Regions from separate parts of the Brevibacillus sp. JB24b genome, predicted to be linked through region 3. Evidence: riboswitches for the same ligand, from Rfam matches in the RefSeq annotation. Region 3 holds a riboswitch; each other region holds the start of a gene.
What was found. Region 3 has a riboswitch for S-adenosylmethionine ahead of ACQV1I_RS15250 (sugar ABC transporter substrate-binding protein). Riboswitches for the same ligand answer to the same signal wherever they lie in the genome.
Positions count from the first base shown of each region.

Region 1 (3,468 bases), 580 kb from region 3:
TCCCATAGCTTAAGCTGGGTCGATCAATTCGATTCTCTTCAAAAACTCGCTTATCAACAGGTCGAAAAAGATGATCTTGTTCAGAATGGAATGAAGATTGCGCCATCTGTTAGTCCCCCTTGCTCGTTAGCTTAATTCTTGGGTCCACCAGTCGATAAGACACATCGATCAAAAACAACGACAAGATCAGGACCGTGCTATAAAAAACAGTTGTTCCCATTACAACTGGATAATCACGATTAAAGATGCCATCTACGAAATACTTGCCAATACCTGGGATAGCAAAAATTTTCTCAACCACAAACGTACCTGTAATCAGCGCTGCAAACAACGGCCCGATAAATGTCAAAACAGGTATCAATGCATTACGAATTCCGTGCTTTACCACTATCGCAAACGTAGGTAAGCCTTTTGCCTCTGCCGTCTTCATGTAATTCTGACTAAAGACTTCAAGCATACTAGCACGGACAAATCGGGCGATGATAGCCATTGGACCGACCGCCAACGTAACAGACGGCAGGATTGAGTGTTTCCACGATCCCCAGGAGGCAGCCGGCAAGAGCTTCCACTCAACCGCAACCAATTTGATTAGCAGTGGAGCCAAAATGAAGCTTGGGACAGAAATCCCAATGATAGCGATAAACATCGAAACGTAATCTAGCCATTTGTTATGATAAAGAGCTGCGATTATTCCTAAGGAAATACCAAACGATAAGGCTAAGAATAACGATTGTAATCCTAGCGTAGCCGATACAGGAAATCCTGAAGCAATCAATGCGTTTACATCACGTGATTTTGATTGTATAGATGGTCCTAAATCAAACAGCGCCAAATCCTTTAGATATAACAAATATTGTTGGGCAATTGGTTTATCCAGATTATATTTTTCTCGCATATTTTGGACTACATCTGCTGGTAGCATTTGCGAATCAGTAGCAAACGGATCACCCGGTATCAGTTGCATAATGATAAAGGTTAGTGTCACGATAATCCATAATGTAATCAGCATGGTACATATTCTTTTTAACAGATACATGCCTAGTTTCCCCCGCTTCTCTCTAATGCCTTATTTTTATATCGGAATACTTGGTTATATGCTTGTAAGGATACATTTTTCCCTCTGCTATCGCCCTTTGCTATTTGTATTTCCGTATTTTATGTGAAAAACGTATGCAAAAAAGCCCTTCTCTCTAAGAAGAAGGGCTTCATGTATAAGTATGTGCCATTCTTCTTATCTCTCAGAAATACTTCTGCTGGATTTAGCACCTTTTGAATGAATCAAGGTTGCCGGGTTTCATAGGGCCAGTCCCTCCACCGCTCTTGATAAGAAGTTGTATAAAGTTATCGGATCAATTTATAAATTATCATATCATCGTTACTAGGAATGTCAATAGAATCACGTCAGTTTTTACATTTGTTTATTTATGTTAGTAGTAATTTTTTTATATACAATATCTTAGAAACAAAAAAACCCCCACATCTGGAGGCTAAAATCACCTATTTCGATTTCTCTTTTTCTTTTTTGGTAAGCAGCTTCTCAAATAGATCTGTCGGGTCCAATCCCAGTTCTTTTTTTAACTGCCCCTGTTTTTGTTCTTCTTTTGTTTCCTCCCGCATTTCTAACAACACCGTAATCTCATCCAAAGCCTTTTGATCCACTAAGCTCTTGTCCTTTGAGGAGGTTTCGCTCTCGCTGTTAGAACCTGCTGATTCTGTCGAAGCGCCCGTTTTCCTAACTGCTGAAGACTCTTTTTTTGCAGTTCCTTCCTCCGTAGCTCCTTGAGAATTGGTGTCTTTTTGTGGCGTGATAGTAAAAAATGCAATTATAGCGAATAGTAACGTGACGGAAGCAATCGAATAAAACATGACACCCGTCGAAAATCCCAACAACCATGTAAAAATCGGCGGCCCCAGCGCTACTCCAATAAAGCGGACACCATTATACAAAGACGTAATCATTCCACGCTCTGTCTTTGTAACCGCCCCAATGATCATCGAATTGAGGCACGGTAGAATCATTCCTGTTCCCACGCTACCAAATACAAGAATCCCAATTAAGAAATAAACGTTAGAAACAAAGCTTGCCCCAACATAGGAGATGGTAAGTAAGAGCATCCCTGCAATAATAAAGTAGCGCATCACAGTTAATCTCTTTTTAATAATAGTCCCTGTGATAAATGCCATTATACTCATAGCCAGCAAGGGAATAGCTAAAAAAGCACCTTTTAACACACCATCAATCTGATAGGTCTCTTCCAGTAAATCGGATAGATAAAAAAGCACACCAAATAACGTAGACAAGCATATGCTACCAATAAAAAAGGCTGGGATTAACCATTTTCCATTTTGTTTAAATACCTTGCCAATCGAACCAAGATACTCTTTAACTGACTTAGGCTGCTTATTTTGTTTCTTTTCTTTTACTAATAACAAAAATATAGTTAGTACCACAGCACAAATGACCGGAAATGCCAAAAAAACTGCATACCATGTCCATAAAGCGAATAAAGAGCCTAAAATTGGACTTAGCACTTTACCCAATCCGTTAGAGGTTTCCAATAATCCAAGCGCTTTACTTTCGGATGCACCATCAAATAAGTCTCCTACTAACGCCATGGCAATAGGCGATGTTCCCGCCGCACCTATCCCCTGTAATACCCTGCCTAAAATAATCAACCAATAGGGATTGGTTAACCATAATGACGCTAACCCAGCAAGCAATCCGCCTGCTCCATATAACGTTAAAGCAATTGTTATAACCACTTTGCGATTGAATCGGTCAGATAGATAACCCGCCAGTGGAATAATGATCCCGGCAGCAATAGAAAAAGCTGTAATTAAAAAGCTGGTTTGAAAAGTAGTTAGGTGTAATTGTGTTTTCATTGTTGGTAATATGGGAATTAACATCGAATTGCCAAGTACCATAACCAGCGGAACACCTGTTAATCCTATGAGGTTTTTCGTGTTATTTTGCGCTTGAGCCATCATACGTCCTCTTTTCTTAAACGATCAACGTAATCATGAAATGATAACTTAGGCCTGATATATACTACCATCCCAGCTATAGTGGGCTAGGATATCCGTATCGATCTCTATACCAAGTCCCACTCCTTTTGGCAACGTAACCACTCCTTGATGTGGTGAGAGAGGAATTAATTGGGTAAAAGGGTTCTCCATAATATCCCACTCAACAGGTTCTATTTCATCTCCTGTCATCTTGCTCCATGCAGGCAGGCAAGCCTGCGCAAATAATGCATGCAACCGTGTTAAGGCACCATCAAATACATGTGGAGAAACACGATAGCCAAAACTACGTACGGTTACTAGCGTATGACGATACCCGTCGATCCCATCCTCATGCATCGGGTCAGGTTGGGCAATATCAATCGCTCCGATCTGGCATAGGTTGTGAAAAGCTTTTACATTTAAGATATTTTCTCCACCTGCTAATGGAATAGGTAGCTTAGA
Region 1 covers NZ_JBNVQV010000001.1:3,837,686-3,841,153, forward strand. The annotation lists gene ACQV1I_RS17945 (ABC transporter permease) at 1-106, opposite strand, end outside; gene ACQV1I_RS17950 (ABC transporter permease) at 110-1,036, opposite strand; SAM riboswitch class I at 1,229-1,330, opposite strand; gene ACQV1I_RS17955 (MFS transporter) at 1,498-2,988, opposite strand; gene ACQV1I_RS17960 (mandelate racemase/muconate lactonizing enzyme family protein) at 3,034-3,468, opposite strand, start outside.
Region 1: it holds a riboswitch for S-adenosylmethionine, as region 3 does, so the genes downstream of both, ACQV1I_RS17950 (ABC transporter permease) here and ACQV1I_RS15250 (sugar ABC transporter substrate-binding protein) in region 3, are expected to answer to the same signal.

Region 2 (3,468 bases), 1.5 Mb from region 3:
TGGACCTGCGAAAATAATAGCGATTGTATTGTTAGCTGTACACATATTTGTCAGGCTCACAAGACCAGCAATACCAAACTCTGCGCCTTTTTTCGAACGAATATTGCGCGTCAATACATTCAATAGATATTGAATCCCGCCATTATGTTGAATAATTTCAATCATTCCACCGATAAGCATGGTTAATAAGACAAGCTCCATCATTCCACTAATCCCTAACGTCACATTTTTGAAGAAAGTGGCAAGTGTGTAGCTTCCATCTATCATGCCGATAATACCTGATAATACAGTTCCTCCCATTAGAACCACTAGTACATTCCATCCAAGTAAGGCTGCAAGCAGAACTCCTGCATACGGTAATACTTTCACCCAATTGAAGGATCCTATTGTAATATTTGTATGATTTCCTGATGTAAGAACGACTAAAAGTATGCACGTCAGAATGGCAGCTGGTAATACAATTAAAAAGTTTGTTTTGAATTTATCTTTCATTTCCGTTCCTTGTGTGCGTACTGCGGCAATTGTCGTATCGGAAATAAATGATAAATTATCACCGAACATAGCTCCTCCGACAACGGTTGCCATTGTGAATGCAACCGAGATATCTGTTTGTTGGCTAATCCCTACTGCAATCGGAGCTAATGCAGCAATAGTCCCCATGGATGTCCCCATTGCTAGTGAGATAAATGATCCAATTACAAATAAGCCAACTACTAAGAGACTCTGAGGTAATACAGAAAGTGCTAGGTTCACGGTAGCTTCAACGCTACCCATGCCTTTTGCTGCTTGAGAAAATGCTCCAGCCAACACAAAGATTAATAACATAACGACGATATTTGGATTGCCGGCTCCTTTAGCAAATCGTTCTACCTTTGTATGAAAGCTTTCCTTTCGGTTCATTACTAATGCAACTGTACTTGCAATTATAATGGCAACGATGATTGGGAGCTGATAAAAATCTCCTGTAATAACCCCAGAGCCAATAAATAGTGCTAAAAATATACCAAGCGGCAATAAAGCCAACGCACTCCCTTTTGTTTGATTCATCAATAACACCCTCTCTATTTCTAAACTTTTCCTAGAGAAAAATGAAGAAGACCTCTTCTTATGAGAAGAGGTCTTATATGGCATATAAGAAACACTCTTCTCATCTTTCAAGCACATGCTTGCTGGATTTGGCACAGCACTCTAAATACGAGTCCGCTGCCGAGGCATCAAAGGGCCAGTCCCTCCGCCTCTCTTGATAAGAAGGTTTCATATTTTATTCTCTATTGATTAATCTTTTTTTACTTTACTCTTTCCTACACAAAATGTCAAATATTTTTTAGTGCTATTTAACTTATGCAAGTGATCCGGCTATATAGAAGCCTCTTTTGGTTATTATTCATCAGCTTCTTGAGCAATTTTTTCTCTTCAATGGATATCCTGAATTTATATAGTCTCACTACATGTAAATATGCGTAAATCTTTCATTTTGGCTCGCTCCAATTGATAGAACAGCTACATGAGTACAAATGGAAATATCGTCCATCAAGCGATATAATAAAGAAAGATGCAATGAAAAAGGGAGTGAATGTAAGTGAAGCAAGATATCATAGAGCGGTTTACAAGATATGTAAAGATTGATACACAGTCCAATGCACAAAGCCAGACAGTTCCGTCAACACCAGGACAGTTAGAGTTGGGTAATTTGCTAGTCGAAGAATTAAAGGCGATGGGACTCTCGGAAGTTACAATCGATCCAAATGGATATGTAATGGCGACACTCCCTGCAAATACGGATAAGCAAGTTCCAGTGATCGGTTTTTTATCCCATTTGGATACGGCTACGGATTTTACAGGTAAAAATGTCAATCCGCAAGTCCACGAAAATTTTGACGGAAAAGCTATTACATTAAATAAAGAACTTGGCGTTGTTCTAACACCAAAATTATTCCCAGAGCTACCGTCCTACAAAGGTCATACATTAATTACTACCGATGGGACAACATTGCTCGGAGCAGATGATAAAGCTGGGATTACTGAAATTATGACAGCGATGGATTACTTACTAAAGCATCCAGAAATCAAGCATGGAAAAATTAGAGTAGCATTCACTCCTGACGAAGAAATCAGTAGAGGACCAGCTCATTTTGATGTAGCTGCTTTCGGCGCGAAATTTGCCTACACGATGGATGGAGGGCCTCTAGGTGGATTGGAGTATGAAAGCTTTAATGCCGCAGAACTCAAGCTCACCTTTAAGGGGATTAGCACGCATCCTGGAACGGCCAAGAATAAAATGCTTAACGCAAGTAAGCTAGCAATGGAATTCCATGCACAACTACCTGTAGATGAGGCACCAGAGTATACAGATGGCTATGAAGGCTTTTACCACCTTAGCTCAATAAATGGCGATGTTGAACAAAGCAAATCTCAATATATTATTAGAGATTTTGATAAAGACAACTTTAACAGCAGAAAAGAGAAAGCAGCAAGCATCGTGAAACAGATGCAGGAGAAATACGGAGCAGAAAATATCATTATGGAGATGAATGATCAATACTACAACATGCGTGATAAAATTGAACCGGTTAAGGAAGTTGTTGACATTGCTTATGAAGCGATGAAAAACCTCGGAATCGAGCCAGTAATCAGCCCGATCCGAGGTGGTACGGATGGTTCTCAATTATCGTATATGGGTCTGCCAACACCTAATATTTTTACTGGCGGGGAAAACTATCACGGCAAATTTGAATACGCTTCTGTAGATATTATGGAAAAAGCTGTTCATGTTATTGTCGAGATAGCCCGGTTGTTTGAAGAAAAAGCATGATGATAGTCAGCTAAAATGAGAGCAAATCCCCTTAGTGTCAACAACTAATGAAGTTCCATGCAAGCATGGATTCGTTGATGTTGAGCAAAGGGGATATTTTTATAAATAAGTACTACATAATCTCAATAATCCCATAAAAATAACGCCGAAAATGACAGTAATCGCCAGACTTTTCGTCCGCAATGCTAATAATAAGGTAGGAACGATCGCTATGAGTGTTAGCCAATTCACTGCGATTGAATGACTGGTTTTCACAATGACACTCTCTACAACTAAGGCTGTGAGAATACAAATAGGTATAAAAGAAAGCCATTTCAGTACAGGTGCAGGCAATTGTAAATTACGAACCACTAAAAATGGCAAAATACGTGGAAGGAATGTCACTAATGTACATCCTACTATCAGAAGGAGAATTGATTGATTAAGGCTCATTTATCTGTCACCACCCCAATAGTAGCTACAATGACCGTTGCTAAAATAACTGCAACGTGCGAAGGTACAATAAAGGATAAAACTAGCATAGCTATGATCATATAAACAATTAGACAGAGAGAATGCTTTAGTTTTGAAGGCTGCATAGATTGCAACTGCAAGACCAGTAAGGCAACAAACATTGCTGTTAAAGCAAAATCTAATCCGAATATCGTTGGATTCGG
Region 2 covers NZ_JBNVQV010000001.1:1,798,915-1,802,382, forward strand. The annotation lists gene ACQV1I_RS08795 (Na+/H+ antiporter NhaC family protein) at 1-1,164, opposite strand, end outside; SAM riboswitch class I at 1,145-1,250, opposite strand; gene pepT (peptidase T) at 1,580-2,812, shown strand; gene ACQV1I_RS08805 (AzlD domain-containing protein) at 2,912-3,244, opposite strand; gene ACQV1I_RS08810 (AzlC family ABC transporter permease) at 3,241-3,468, opposite strand, start outside.
Region 2: it holds a riboswitch for S-adenosylmethionine, as region 3 does, so the genes downstream of both, ACQV1I_RS08795 (Na+/H+ antiporter NhaC family protein) here and ACQV1I_RS15250 (sugar ABC transporter substrate-binding protein) in region 3, are expected to answer to the same signal.

Region 3 (3,468 bases):
ACGACCAAGCGGAACCAAAGCAGGGAGTTGTGAACGCACAGATGGCGATAAACGACAACAATGTAGTAGCAGTTGTAGGCCATGTGACTACCGGTTCATCTTTGTCTGCTGTAACGGCCTATGAAAAAGCTGGTTTGGTAATGGTTTCGCCCTCTACAACAGGGCCGGATTTTACTGAGGGTGGTAAAAAGGTAGCACATCGTATTTGTGCTCGTGATGATGAACAAGGACGAAGAGCGGCTATTTATGCGAAGAATACCCTGAATGTGAAAAATACGATGATCATTCATGATAAACAAGCGTATGGCCAGGGCTTAGCGGATGAAGTGAAAAAGCAATTTGAGCAGGACGGTGTTTCTGTTCTGGGGTTTGAAGGCTTGACTGCTGGAGAGAAGGACTACAGCGCAGTGGTGAACCAAGTGTTAGCGAAGAAACCAGAAATGATCTACTTTGGTGGATATTATGCAGAAGCTGGAATTCTAATTAAACAGTTGCGCGAAAAAGGATTTACCGGTGTGTTTATGGGCGCAGATGGTCTCGATTCCGGAGAAATGTTTACTATTGCTGGATCAGCAGCAGAGGGTGTCGTGTTTACTTCCACTGTTGGCGATGTAACAGCAACAGAAGAGGGGAAAAAATGGATTCAGGAATTTGAAGGCTCAACAGGCAAAAAGTTGGGAATATTTACATCGTTTGGCTACGATGCGATGGCTGTAGCGATCAACGGGATTGAGGAAGCAGCTAAAGCGAATGGCAACAAAAAGCCAACCCGTGCCCAAGTATTAGAAGCCATTCACAAAACACAGGACTTTACAGGACAGTTTGTAAACGTTTCTTTCGATGATAAAGGTGACAATAAGAATGCTCAGGTGTTTATTTATAAATATGCGGGCGGTTCTAAGAAATTTGAAGGTGAAGCAAAATAAGCTATTGACATGGTCAAGGACCCAGGTGTAATATCTGTTGTAAGAAAAAACGTTAAAAATTTAAAATACTCTCTTATCAAGAGTTGGCTGAGGGACTGGCCCGATGACGCCCGGCAACCTAATGTCTGTTTACAAGACATCAAGGTGCTACCTCCTGCAGGGAAACCTGAGAGATAAGAGGCGTAGTGGGTTTTCATATACACAAGCCTCTTTTCTTAGGAAAAGGGGCTTTTTTATATCGAGTAGTACCCAGCTTTGAATGAATCAATGTACATTGTACATGTTTTCACAAACAGCAGATATATGACACCAAAGGGGAGAAGCATTATGAAGGGTCTAATCAACAAAACACCCGTCTATTTATTCGCAATATTCTTATTATTAGGGAGTGTACTAAGTGGTTGTAGTACAACTACAACCTCTACATCAAAAGCAACATCATCCGATAACGTGACAGCATCAAGTAGTGAAGCAAAAGGGGCTCATGCTACAGCAGATAAGAAAAAACGAATTGCGTTAGTGGTGCAATTTAATATTGGATCGTTTTCGTCTCAATATATTTCAGGTGTGAAGGAAGAGGTAGAGAAGCTAGGTGGAGAACTGACGGTTTTAAGTGGGGATAATGATCTTGCCAAAATGGCTTCACATTTAGACGCAGCTGTTACCCAACAATTTGATGGGATTCTGTTAGACCATGGGCGTGCAGATAGTTTGACACCAGGAGTTCAAAAGGCCGTGGCCCAAAAAACTCCGATTGTAGCGTTTGATACAGGATTAGATATTCCAGGGGTGACGGTAGTAGAGCAGGATGATATCAAATTGGCTGAACAAACATTAAACCAAATGTCACAAGACACAGGTGGCAAAGGAAATATTGTAAAGATATGGGTAGCTGGTTTTACTCCAATGGAACGTCGTCAAATCGCTTATAAGGCATTTATGGACAAAAATCCAGGCTTTAAAGAGATTGCTGCATTCGGCTCAGCGTCTGCAAATACAGCTTTGGATACACAAGCACAAATGGAAGCGATTTTGAAGCAGCATCCAAACAAGGGAGATATCACAGCGGTTTGGACTGCTTGGGATGAATTTGCAAAAGGCGCAACACGTGCTATACAGCAAGCTGGTCGCAATGAAATTAAGGTATATGGCATAGATATGAGCGATGAAGATTTACAGATGATTCAAGATCAGAATTCACCTTGGGTTGCAACGGCAGCTGTAGACCCTTCTGATATTGGGCGGGTACAAGCGCGATACTTGTTTAAGAAGCTGAAAGGTGAGCAGGTACCAGATAAGGTAAGCTTGAACCCTGTGCTAATTACACGTGAACAATTGCCTAAGGAGCCTGTGAAAATGACTGATTTGAACAAGTACGTGAAGGAATGGGGAACTAGCACGCAAGGTCAATAAGAAAGAGCAGGGGTGAAAGGGGTTTGGCAAAAAAGTTGCCAGACCCCTTGTAAAATCCGCGCATGGAAGGGGAGAGCACATTGACAGCATTAGAGATGAAAGGGATCAAAAAAGCATTTCGCTCTGTTCCAGCTTTATGCGACGTGGATTTTGATGTGAAGCCAGGTGAAATTCATGCTTTGCTGGGGGCAAATGGAGCTGGCAAGAGTACGTTGATGAAAATTATGACAGGTGCTTATACGCTAGACGATGGCCAGATTTTCATAGATGGAAAAGAAGTTAGCCTGACACAGCCACAAGACGCCAAGGCTCATGGTATCGAGTGTGTATATCAGGAAGTGGATACAGCACTCATCGGATATGGAAGTGTGGCAGAGAATATTTTGCTGGAAGAATTTATTGAAGGGGGACGCTCTCCTTTTATCAACTGGCGAAGCCTGGAAGAAAAAGCAACACAGGCACTCAAGCGATTAGGACTTGATTTGCCCGTACAAAAAAAGGTTGAGGAATTAACTTTATCGGAAAAGCAGTTGGTTCTTTTAGCCAAGGCAATTGTACAAAAAGCTAAAATTATTATTTTAGATGAGCCAACAGCACCTTTAAGTCAAGCAGAAACAGTGCAGTTATTCCAGATCATTAAACAATTACGTGAACAAGGGATTGGAATCGTATTTATCTCCCACAGAATGCCAGAAGTCTTTGAGATTAGTGATCGAGTTACGGTGTTACGAGATGGGAAGCTGGTTATGTGTAAGCAAGCAAGTGAGACCAATCCACAAGAAGTAATTACAAGTATGCTAGGAAAAGCACTGTCTCAGGAATATCCGAAAGAGCAGGTTAATATTGGAGAACGGTTGCTTGAATGTAGAAATTTACAGGCTGGACCACGTGTACGTAACCTTTCCTTTACAGTTCATGAGGGTGAAATTGTAGGGATTGCAGGCCTAGTTGGTGCAGGGAAGTCTGAATTAGCGCGAGTTTTATTTGGAGCTGACCCACTGACCTCAGGAGAAGTGTACAAAAGAGGGCAAAAGGTGAAATGTACATCGCCAAAAGCCGCTGTTGATGAGGGGATTGTCTTGGTTCCCGAAGAGCGTCGGAGGGAAGGCATTGTTACAGAAGAATCCGT
Region 3 covers NZ_JBNVQV010000001.1:3,261,390-3,264,857, reverse strand. The annotation lists gene ACQV1I_RS15255 (branched-chain amino acid ABC transporter substrate-binding protein) at 1-926, shown strand, start outside; SAM riboswitch class I at 997-1,106, shown strand; gene ACQV1I_RS15250 (sugar ABC transporter substrate-binding protein) at 1,254-2,339, shown strand; gene ACQV1I_RS15245 (sugar ABC transporter ATP-binding protein) at 2,420-3,468, shown strand, end outside.